4 regions of the Gordonia crocea genome follow, and region 1 is predicted to be linked to each of the others. Evidence: predicted binding sites of a transcription regulator. Region 1 holds the regulator's gene; each other region holds the start of a gene.

What was found. The regulator LexA, encoded in region 1, represses DNA repair genes until DNA is damaged. The targets are predictions, from matches to a motif close to CGAACANNTGTTCG.
Region 2: the regulator LexA is predicted to act here: its motif matches at 1,158-1,171, upstream of nbrcactino_RS05540 (HNH endonuclease signature motif containing protein).
Region 3: the regulator LexA is predicted to act here: its motif matches at 621-634, upstream of cofD (2-phospho-L-lactate transferase).
Region 4: the regulator LexA is predicted to act here: its motif matches at 938-951, upstream of nbrcactino_RS09050 (alpha-ketoglutarate-dependent dioxygenase AlkB).

What each region holds. Positions count from the first base shown of each region.
Region 1 is NZ_BJOU01000001.1:2,321,820-2,324,017, forward strand. Features, by position in the region: gene nbrcactino_RS18195 (LysM peptidoglycan-binding domain-containing protein) at 1-420, opposite strand, end outside; gene lexA (transcriptional repressor LexA) at 569-1,258, shown strand; gene hflX (GTPase HflX) at 1,266-2,198, opposite strand, start outside.
Region 2 is NZ_BJOU01000001.1:1,164,205-1,166,402, reverse strand. Features, by position in the region: gene nbrcactino_RS05540 (HNH endonuclease signature motif containing protein) at 1-1,118, opposite strand, end outside; gene nbrcactino_RS05535 (Hsp20/alpha crystallin family protein) at 1,353-1,802, shown strand; gene nbrcactino_RS05530 (hypothetical protein) at 1,906-2,198, opposite strand, start outside.
Region 3 is NZ_BJOU01000002.1:18,550-20,747, reverse strand. Features, by position in the region: gene nbrcactino_RS11770 (metallopeptidase family protein) at 1-87, shown strand, start outside; gene nbrcactino_RS18025 (WhiB family transcriptional regulator) at 120-341, opposite strand; gene cofD (2-phospho-L-lactate transferase) at 854-1,876, shown strand; gene nbrcactino_RS11755 (coenzyme F420-0:L-glutamate ligase) at 1,873-2,198, shown strand, end outside.
Region 4 is NZ_BJOU01000001.1:1,917,377-1,919,574, reverse strand. Features, by position in the region: gene nbrcactino_RS09060 (PQQ-dependent sugar dehydrogenase) at 1-539, opposite strand, end outside; gene nbrcactino_RS09055 (4a-hydroxytetrahydrobiopterin dehydratase) at 554-865, opposite strand; gene nbrcactino_RS09050 (alpha-ketoglutarate-dependent dioxygenase AlkB) at 974-1,603, shown strand; gene nbrcactino_RS09045 (YidH family protein) at 1,613-1,987, opposite strand; gene nbrcactino_RS09040 (alkyl/aryl-sulfatase) at 2,133-2,198, shown strand, end outside.

The DNA.
Region 1 (2,198 bases):
CGCGACTGCCGTCAGCGTCTCGCCGCCGCGAACATGCACAACCGACGTGGCGACCGGAGCCGGCGCCGACGCCGCCTCGTAGTTTCCGCCGACGATGGCGAACAGCCACACCAGCCCGGCCAGCGCGGCGCCCACCAGGATGGCCGCGGCGGCCTTGCGCCGGGCGAACACCCGGCTGTCCGGCGCCGGCCGTGCGACCCGCGGACGGCCATGGGCCGGTCCGGTGCACTCGCTGCCCCGGCCCGGGCGGGGTGCGGGCAGCCGCGTGTCGCGCGGCCCACGCAGCGCCCGGCCCTCCGACCGGGCGGGCCCGCGGTGCGGCTGGACCACACGCTGCCGATGGCCCGCCGCGGCGATCGGCCGCGACGTCGGAACGGCGTGGTGCGGGTGGCCCGGGCGGTACATCACCGATGCGCTCATCTTCGATCTCCTCGTTCGTACGTTCGATGCACTGATGTTCGAAGTTCTACCACGCCCGTCTGACAAAGTCTCGCGACACGTCGAACAAATGTTTGAAACTGTCGGTTTGTTTCGCTACCGTGGGGCTCAACCGAGAACAGGAGAAACCATGGCCAAGAAGAAGCCGCAGGCCGGCCTGACCGACTCACCGGCGGCCGTCGAGGCAACCCTGACCCAGCGCCAGCGCGACGTGCTGGAAGTCATCCGCAAGTCGGTCCGTGAGCGCGGCTACCCGCCGAGCATCCGCGAGATCGGCGACGCCGTCGGCCTGGTGTCGACCTCATCGGTGGCCTACCAGTTGCGCACCCTGGAGACCAAGGGCCTCCTCAAGCGCGACCCCCACCGACCACGCGCGGTGAACGTCGCGCCGGACAAGAACCAGCCGCCGCCCGGAGGCGCCGCGGCCGGGACCGACGGGATGCCCGCACCGACGTACGTGCCGGTCCTCGGACAGATCGCCGCGGGCGGCCCCATCCTCGCCGAGGAGGCCGTCGAAGACGTCTTCCCACTCCCCCGCGAACTCGTCGGGGACGGCACCCACTTCCTGTTGCGCGTCATCGGCGAATCAATGATCGACGCCGCGATCTGTGACGGCGACTGGGTGGTGGTCCGGCAGCAGAACGTCGCCGACAACGGCGACATCGTCGCCGCGATGATCGACGGCGAAGCCACCGTGAAGACGTTCAAGCGCGACGCCGACCACGTGTGGCTGATGCCGCACAACCCGCTGTTCGAGCCGATCCCCGGCGACCGCGCCGTCATCCTCGGCAAGGTCGTGACGGTGATGCGCCGGATCTGACGACCCCTCAGCCGCCGGTCCGGGTGAACTCCTCGAGTTCCCCGGCGAGCGCGGCGGGCACGCGGATCCTCATTTTCGTCCCCGTGGCGTGATGCTCGGTCGATCGGACTTCGCCGTCGGCATGGATCCGCGAGACGACGTCGCCACGGTCGAACGGCACATCGACGAAGATCTCGACGTCGTGGCGGCCCACCTCGTCGCGGACCCGGTTGAAGAGCCCGTCGAGGCCTTCCCCGGTTCGGGCGGAGATGAAGATCGCCCCCGGCAGCGCTGCCGCCAGTTCCGCGCGCGCCAGACCGTCCATCGCGTCGATCTTGTTGACCACCAACAGCTCCGGTGGCGCGGCGGCACCGTCACCACTCTCCTCGAGTACCTCGGCCAACACGGTGCGTACCGCGGCGACCTGGTCGAGCGGGAATGCCTCGGCCCCGTCGACCACGTGGATCAGCAGGTCGGCGTCGGCGACCTCCTCCAAGGTCGACCGGAAGGCCTCGACGAGTTGGGTCGGCAGGTGGCGGACGAATCCGACCGTGTCGGTGAAGACCACCTCGCGACCGTCGTCCAGGCGCGCGCGGCGTGTCGTCGGGTCCAGCGTCGCGAACAAGGCGTTCTGCACCAGGACACCCGATCCGGTCATCGCGTTGACCAGGCTCGACTTCCCGGCGTTGGTGTATCCGACGACGGTGATCGTCGGGACACCGCTGCGGTGGCGCTCGAGGCGTTTCACCGTCCGCGCGGTCTTCATCGCGCGGATCTCGCGCCGCAGCTTGGCCATCCGCTCCCGGATCCGGCGGCGGTCGGTCTCGATCTTCGTCTCACCCGGGCCGCGCAGGCCGACGCCGCCATTGCTGCCGGCGCGTCCACCGGCCTGGCGCGACATCGACTCACCCCAACCACGCAGGCGCGGCAGCATGTATTCCATCTGGGCCAGCGACACCTG
Region 2 (2,198 bases), 1.2 Mb from region 1:
GCGAAACGTTTCCCGCGCCCGAGGTCGAGGATTTCACGGGTACGACCTTTGAATACCTCCAGCCACGGGACCGCATCGGCGGCCAACTCGACGAGATCGCCGACGGGCACCATCGTGCCTGTCGCGGTCAAGCCGATCCCGGCGTGACGCTCCAAGTCCTGGCTGTCGACGGTGACCACCAACTCGGCGGGCAACCGCTCCGGTCGGCCCAGCGCCCCGTGTCCCAATACCCAGTCCAAAGCGCGATCCAGCGCGTCGGCGTTGCGCTGCGCGGAACTGCGCGTATCGCGTTTGACCGCCTCGGCCAGCGCCTCGCGATCATGCTCGCAAAGTTCGGCTGCCGACCCGACGAGACTCTGGGCATCGTCGGGATTGTTCATCCCGGGAGCAGCCCAATTATGCAGCAGGACTTCCAATTTGGCGCGAGTGGACGGTAGGAGCCACCCCGACACCTTCGACATCAACTGAGCGTCCTGGCGCGCAATGATGAACCCGCGTTGCCGCCGCCGATCCGTGTCGTCGGTCAAGGTGCCATCGGGATCAAGGTGCGCCAGCAACCGCTGGCCAACAGGCCGCAGATCGGCCGGCGCCAGTTCTCGGGCAGCCGTCGCCATGATCTCCACCGCGGTCGCCACCTCGTCCGGTGACGCACTACGCGGGACCTTCGTCATGATCTGCTCGACCTCGTGCACGTGGTCGCTAGAGACTTCGCCCTGGGCGACCGCGGCTGCGATCGGCTCTCTCTTCGGCGGTAGCTTGTCGCCGGTCATCGAGGTGAAGACGCCGATCGCCTCGGCGACCTCGACGCGGCGTTTCGCCTCACCGTTACCCAGCCGGTGATGCTGTGCGTAGAACCGCTTGATCGAGGTTTGCCCGACCGTCCGGAACAGCTCACGGTCCGACACTTCCACCAGTAGCGCCGCATTCGCACCGTCGGCGCGGCGCCACGCGCCCTCCAGTACCTCGACCGCCTCAAGTACCTCGGCATCTACCGACAAACCCAACGGCAACGCGGCCAGCTTCCCCACCGCCGCGTCGATCACCTTGGCGAGTTCCAGCGGCGAATCCGGCAGCTCCTCAGCCATCGTGTTGTGCATATCCGCGTCGGCGTCGCTCATCGGATCCACCCCCTTCGACCCGTAATCGAATATTTGTTTCGAATATCAGTTCACATTATCATTCTGATGTGACTCGCACAACACCAATCCGGAGCCCGGCCGATCCACCGATCTAGCACTCTCGATGCCCGAGTGCTAGAAATCCGTTCTCCGCATTGGTATCTTTGGTGGTGTACAGCACGTGTGCTGCCCGTCAGGGTGGCGGGCAGCCTCGGATTCAGGAGGTGAGTTGCTGTGCTTCGTTTTGATCCATTCAGCGATGTCGATGCGCTTGCTCGTGAGCTGATGACCGGTACGCCGACCGGAAGTCGACGCGCACCCCGATTCATGCCGCTGGATCTCTACAAGGTCGACGATCACTACGTCTTGATCGCCGATCTTCCCGGCGCGGACCCCGGCTCGATCGACGTAAACGTCGACAACGGAGTCCTGACCCTGTCCGCGCAACGCACTACTCCGTCGGAAGACGGAGTCCAGTGGCTCGCCAGCGAGCGCTTCTCCGGCGCCTACCGCCGTCAGCTATCCCTCGGCGACGGCATCGACAGTTCCCGGATTTCCGCGAACTACGACAACGGCGTCCTCACCGTCACTATCCCGATGGCCGAGGAAGCCAAGCCGCGCAGGATCGAGGTATCCCACAGGGGCGGGCGACAGGCGATCGAGACGAGTTCGACAGTCACATGACGGCCGAACCGACGGTGCTGATCTGCCGGCCAACCCGATAGGAGCGAAGCGGGGCCGTCGAGTGGAATCCTCGACGGCCCCGCTTTGCGGCGTTCAGCAGCGACTACAGGGCACCGGCCTTCTGCAGCTTGGAAACCTCGTACGCGGCCGAGGCGATGCCGACCGGGGTTGCCACGACAGCGCCACCGACGATCGCGCCGGTCGTACCAATGGTTCCGGCACCGACGACACAGCCGAGGACGACCGGCAGCACGGGCACCGGGACCGTCACCTGCATGGCCACCGCGCCGATCGGGCAACCGACGACCGCGCCGGCCACGCCACCGACCATGGCGCCCACGCCGTAGGCCAGGCCGAAGTGGGTTCCCACGTTGCCGATGGCACCGTAGATCGCCT
Region 3 (2,198 bases), on a different contig from region 1:
GCCGACCTCCTGCGCGAAGTCCTCATCGAACAGGTCGCGACCTATCTCGGCATCGACGAGGACACCGTGGAAAACGGCCCGGGCTAATCAGATTCCGGGCCGGTCAGATCCCGGGCAGGTCAGATGATGCCGCGCTTGAGGCGCCGGCGCTCCCGCTCCGACAGCCCGCCCCAGATGCCGAAGCGTTCGTCGTTGTGGAGCGCGTAGTCGAGGCACTCGGCCTTGACCTCGCACCCCGAGCAGATGCGCTTGGCCTCGCGCGTCGATCCGCCCTTCTCCGGGAAAAAGGCCTCCGGGTCGGTCTGGGCGCACAGCGCCCGGTCCTGCCAGGTGTCCTCCATCGCGTCGAAGAGCGCGTCGAAATCGTCGGGAACAACCGACAGGTGCAGGCGCGGCCCCGGAGGGGCGGGCGCAGCACCGGGTGCCGGATTGCCGTACGCGGACGAGTCGTCGCCCAGCGGGTGTTGCATTCCCATCTCAGCGTCTCCTTCTCGTTGTCGCCTCAGCCTTGTCGTCTCGGCTGCCTACATCCCCGGCCGCCGGACACCCGAATGTGCTTGTCCGACAGTGTCCGACTCCGCCTGCGGCACCACCCGTGGTACCCGGCCAGCCGGTGGATTCGAACATGTGGTCGAACATGCTGTGCCTCAAGGCAATTCACATCCGTTGATACCAAGATTCAAAACCACAAATGACACTGATGTGATTAGACACTTGGTCCCTCGTCCAGGTCAAGCCGAACGGCGAAACACGTCTATATACCACCAAAATCGGTCAATCAAGGGTCTCGACACGAGCTTCAGGGATTCACGTGTCTCACACCACAATCTGGTGCCCACTACAGTGGTCCCTCGTGAAGGTCACTGTCCTCGTCGGCGGCGTCGGCGGCGCGCGCTTGTTGCTCGGCGCCCGCGAATTATTCGGCCGTACCCCGTTTCCTGGTGCCGGATCCGATGACGGATCCGACGGTCTGCAGCATACCGTCAGCGCGGTGGTCAACGTCGGCGACGATGCCTGGATGCACGGCGTGCGCATCTGTCCCGACCTCGACACCTGCATGTACACCCTGGGTGGCGGGATCGACGAGGAGCGCGCGTGGGGGCGGCGCAACGAGACGTGGCACGCCAAAGAGGAACTCGCCGCGTACGGCGCCAACCCCGACTGGTTCGGCTTGGGCGACCGCGACCTGGCGACGCACCTCATCCGCACGCAGATGCTCGAGGCCGGCTACCGGCTGACCGACGTCGCCGCCGCCCTCTGCCGGCGCTGGGATCCGGGTGTCCGGTTGCTCCCGGTCACCGACGAGCGCCACGAGACCCACGTCGTCATCGACCCGCCCGACGGGGACCGGCGCGCGATCCACTTCCAGGAGTGGTGGGTCCGGTACCGCGCACAAGTCCCCACCACCGGTTTCGCCCAGGTGGGCAGCGATAACGCGAAGCTCACCCCCGAGTCGGCCCGGGCCATCGCCGAGGCCGACGTCATCCTGTTCGCCCCGAGCAACCCCGTGGTCAGCATCGGCGCCATCCTGTCGGTCAATGGAATGCGTGCCGCCCTGCGCACCGCCTCCGCGCCGATCGTCGGGATCAGTCCCGTGATCGACAACAAGCCGCTGCGCGGCATGGCCGACGAATGCCTGTCGGTGATCGGCGTGGAGACGACGGCCGAAGCGATCGCCGCCCACTACGGTCCGCGCAGCGGCACCGGTCTGCTCGACGGTTGGCTCATCGCCGACGGCGACACCGCCACCGTCGACGGCATCGCGATCGGCACCGCCCCACTCCTCATGACCGATCCGGGCGCGACCGCGCAGATGGTGCGCGCCGCCTGTGCCCTGGTCGGCGTCGACACCCCGGCGTCGGCGGACCGGTCGTGAGCGCCGATCACCGCTCCGCCGGCGCGCTGACGATCATCGGCGTCCACGGCCTCCCCGAGTTCCGCCCGGGGATGTCGGTCGCCGCGGCCATCCTCGAGGCCGCCGACCTGCGCGACGGGGACGTCGTCGTCATCACCTCGAAGGTCTTCTCCAAGACCGAGGGGCGCATGGTGCCCGCGCCGACCGACCCGGAAGCACGCGACGCGCTGCGGCGCCGCCTGATCGACGAGGAGACCGTCCGCGTCGTCGCCCGCAAGAACCGCACGCTGATCACCGAGAACGCCAACGGGCTCATCCAGGCCGCGGCCGGCGTCGACGGGTC
Region 4 (2,198 bases), 400 kb from region 1:
CCGGCGTCGCCGGTCGTCGCATACAGCATCCCGTCGGGACCAAAGGCGATCCGCCCGCCGTTGTGGGTGGCCGCCGCCGGGATCCCGCTCAACACGGTCCGCATCCGGCCGAGGGACAGGTGGCCGGGTGCACCGACGAGGCGGAAGGCCACGATCCGGTTCTGCGTGCCCGCCGTGTGGTAGGCGAACAGTTCCCGGTTGTGCACGGCGATACCGAGCAGTCCACCCTCCCCGGTGCCGTGCACCCCCGGCACGGTGCCGACCACGCGGGTGTGCCCGTCGACGAGCTCCAGCACCCGTGCGGTGTCGCGCTCGCTGATCAAAGCCGTGCGTCCGGCGAAGGCGATGGACCACGGCGCGGCCAACCCCATCGCGACCACCCGGTACTGTGCCGCCGGCGGCGACGAGGGTTCGACCTGCCCCGTCACGTCCGGCGGCGGGGCGTCGGTGGCGCAGCCGCCCATCACCAGGATGCAGACGAGCACGAGCCCGACGCCGAACCTGGCCAGAACTGCCGACGACCCACTCACCCCTCCCATTGTGCTCGGTCCGCTCAGTTGGCACCGATACCCAGCTCGCGGGCGATCTGGTCGATGGCGGCGGCCAACGCCGTGTCCGCGTCGGTCAGCCCGCCCACGGCGTGCGTGGTCACCGCCAATGCCACCGTGCCGTAGCGCAATCCGATATCGGGATGGTGGTCGGCGGCCTCGGCGGCCGCGACGATGCGGGTGACGAATTCCAGGCCGCGCACCATCGTGCCGGTCCGGTACCGGGCGACCAGGGAATCATCGACCACCCGCCACGGCGCGGGTACCGCCTGTTCCGCCGCCGCCGCGCTGAGCGGTCTGTAGTGGTGCTCGACCATTGCCGTCCTCCGTTCGCCGCCTCACCAGATCTGCCATTAGCCATCATGACCGAGGGACACACCGGCGTCGATCGCCCATATGTTCGATTCGCGGCGTAGGCTTGCCCTATGACGACGGCAGGGTTCCAAGACACGCTCTTCGGCGCGACGGCCGACGAACCGACCCTGGGCGGGCTCGACACCACCCGCCGCGTGCCGCTCGACGACACCGCCTGGGTGGACCTGCGCCCGGGGTGGCTGACGGGTTCGGCGGCGGTGTTCGACCACCTGCTCGCCGCGGTCGCGTGGCGCCAGGAGACGCGCCGGATGTACGACCGCGTCGTCGCGGTCCCGCGCCTGGTCGCGCACTACACCGAGGGCGACCCGCTCCCCGATCCGCTCGTGACGCAAATGCGCGACGCGCTGAGCTCCCACTACGCCGCGGACCTGCCCGACGGGTTCGCCACGGCCGGACTGTGCTGTTACCGCGACGGCAACGACAGCGTCGCCTGGCACGGCGACCGCATCGGCCGCGGGCGCCACGCCGACACCCTGGTGGCGATCGTTTCCCTGGGGACGCCCCGCTCGCTGCTGCTGCGCCCGCGAGGCGGCGGCACCTCACGGCGGTTCCCGCTGGGGTCGGGCGACCTGCTCGTGATGGGCGGGTCCTGCCAGCGCACCTGGGACCACTGCGTTCCCAAGGAGGCCGCCGCGGCAACCCGCATCAGCATCCAGTTCCGGCCGCCCGGGGTCTGGTAGTCCGGGGCGCTACTGCCAGACGACGAACCCGAGCGCGATGGCGACGAGCACCGCCACCAGCACCATGATGGCCACCGGGCCGGGCATCGGTTCCCCCGCGGCCAGGGCCCGGGTCACCCGCCGCCACCGCACCACCCCGACGACGGCGGCCGCGGCACCGACCAGGACGAGCGCGGTCCCGATGACGACCCGGACGCGCGCGCTCTCGAACGGGTCGAAGATGTGCAGGACCGCCACGCCCGAGGCGATGAACCCCATCGCGGTGCGCAGCCACGCGAGCATCGTCCGCTCGGCGGCGAGGGTGAACCGCGCGTCGACGGCCCCCGGGAGAAGCGCCGCGGAACCATCGTCGCCGGTGTCGGATCCGGTTTCGGAGTGACCCATAGCGCTCAGCATGACACGGCCGGGCGGGCGATTGCCCCGCAAACGGATACCAGTCTCGGCCAACCGCTTCGGGCGCCCGTCGGGCTGTGCGACGCTGAGACTGCCCCGCCCCGATCGATCGAGACGAAGCCAAGGAGCACCGGCCATGTCAACGCCCCCCGTCTACCCCTTCGACGACGAGCAGGACTTCACCGACGCCGACCGCGGACTC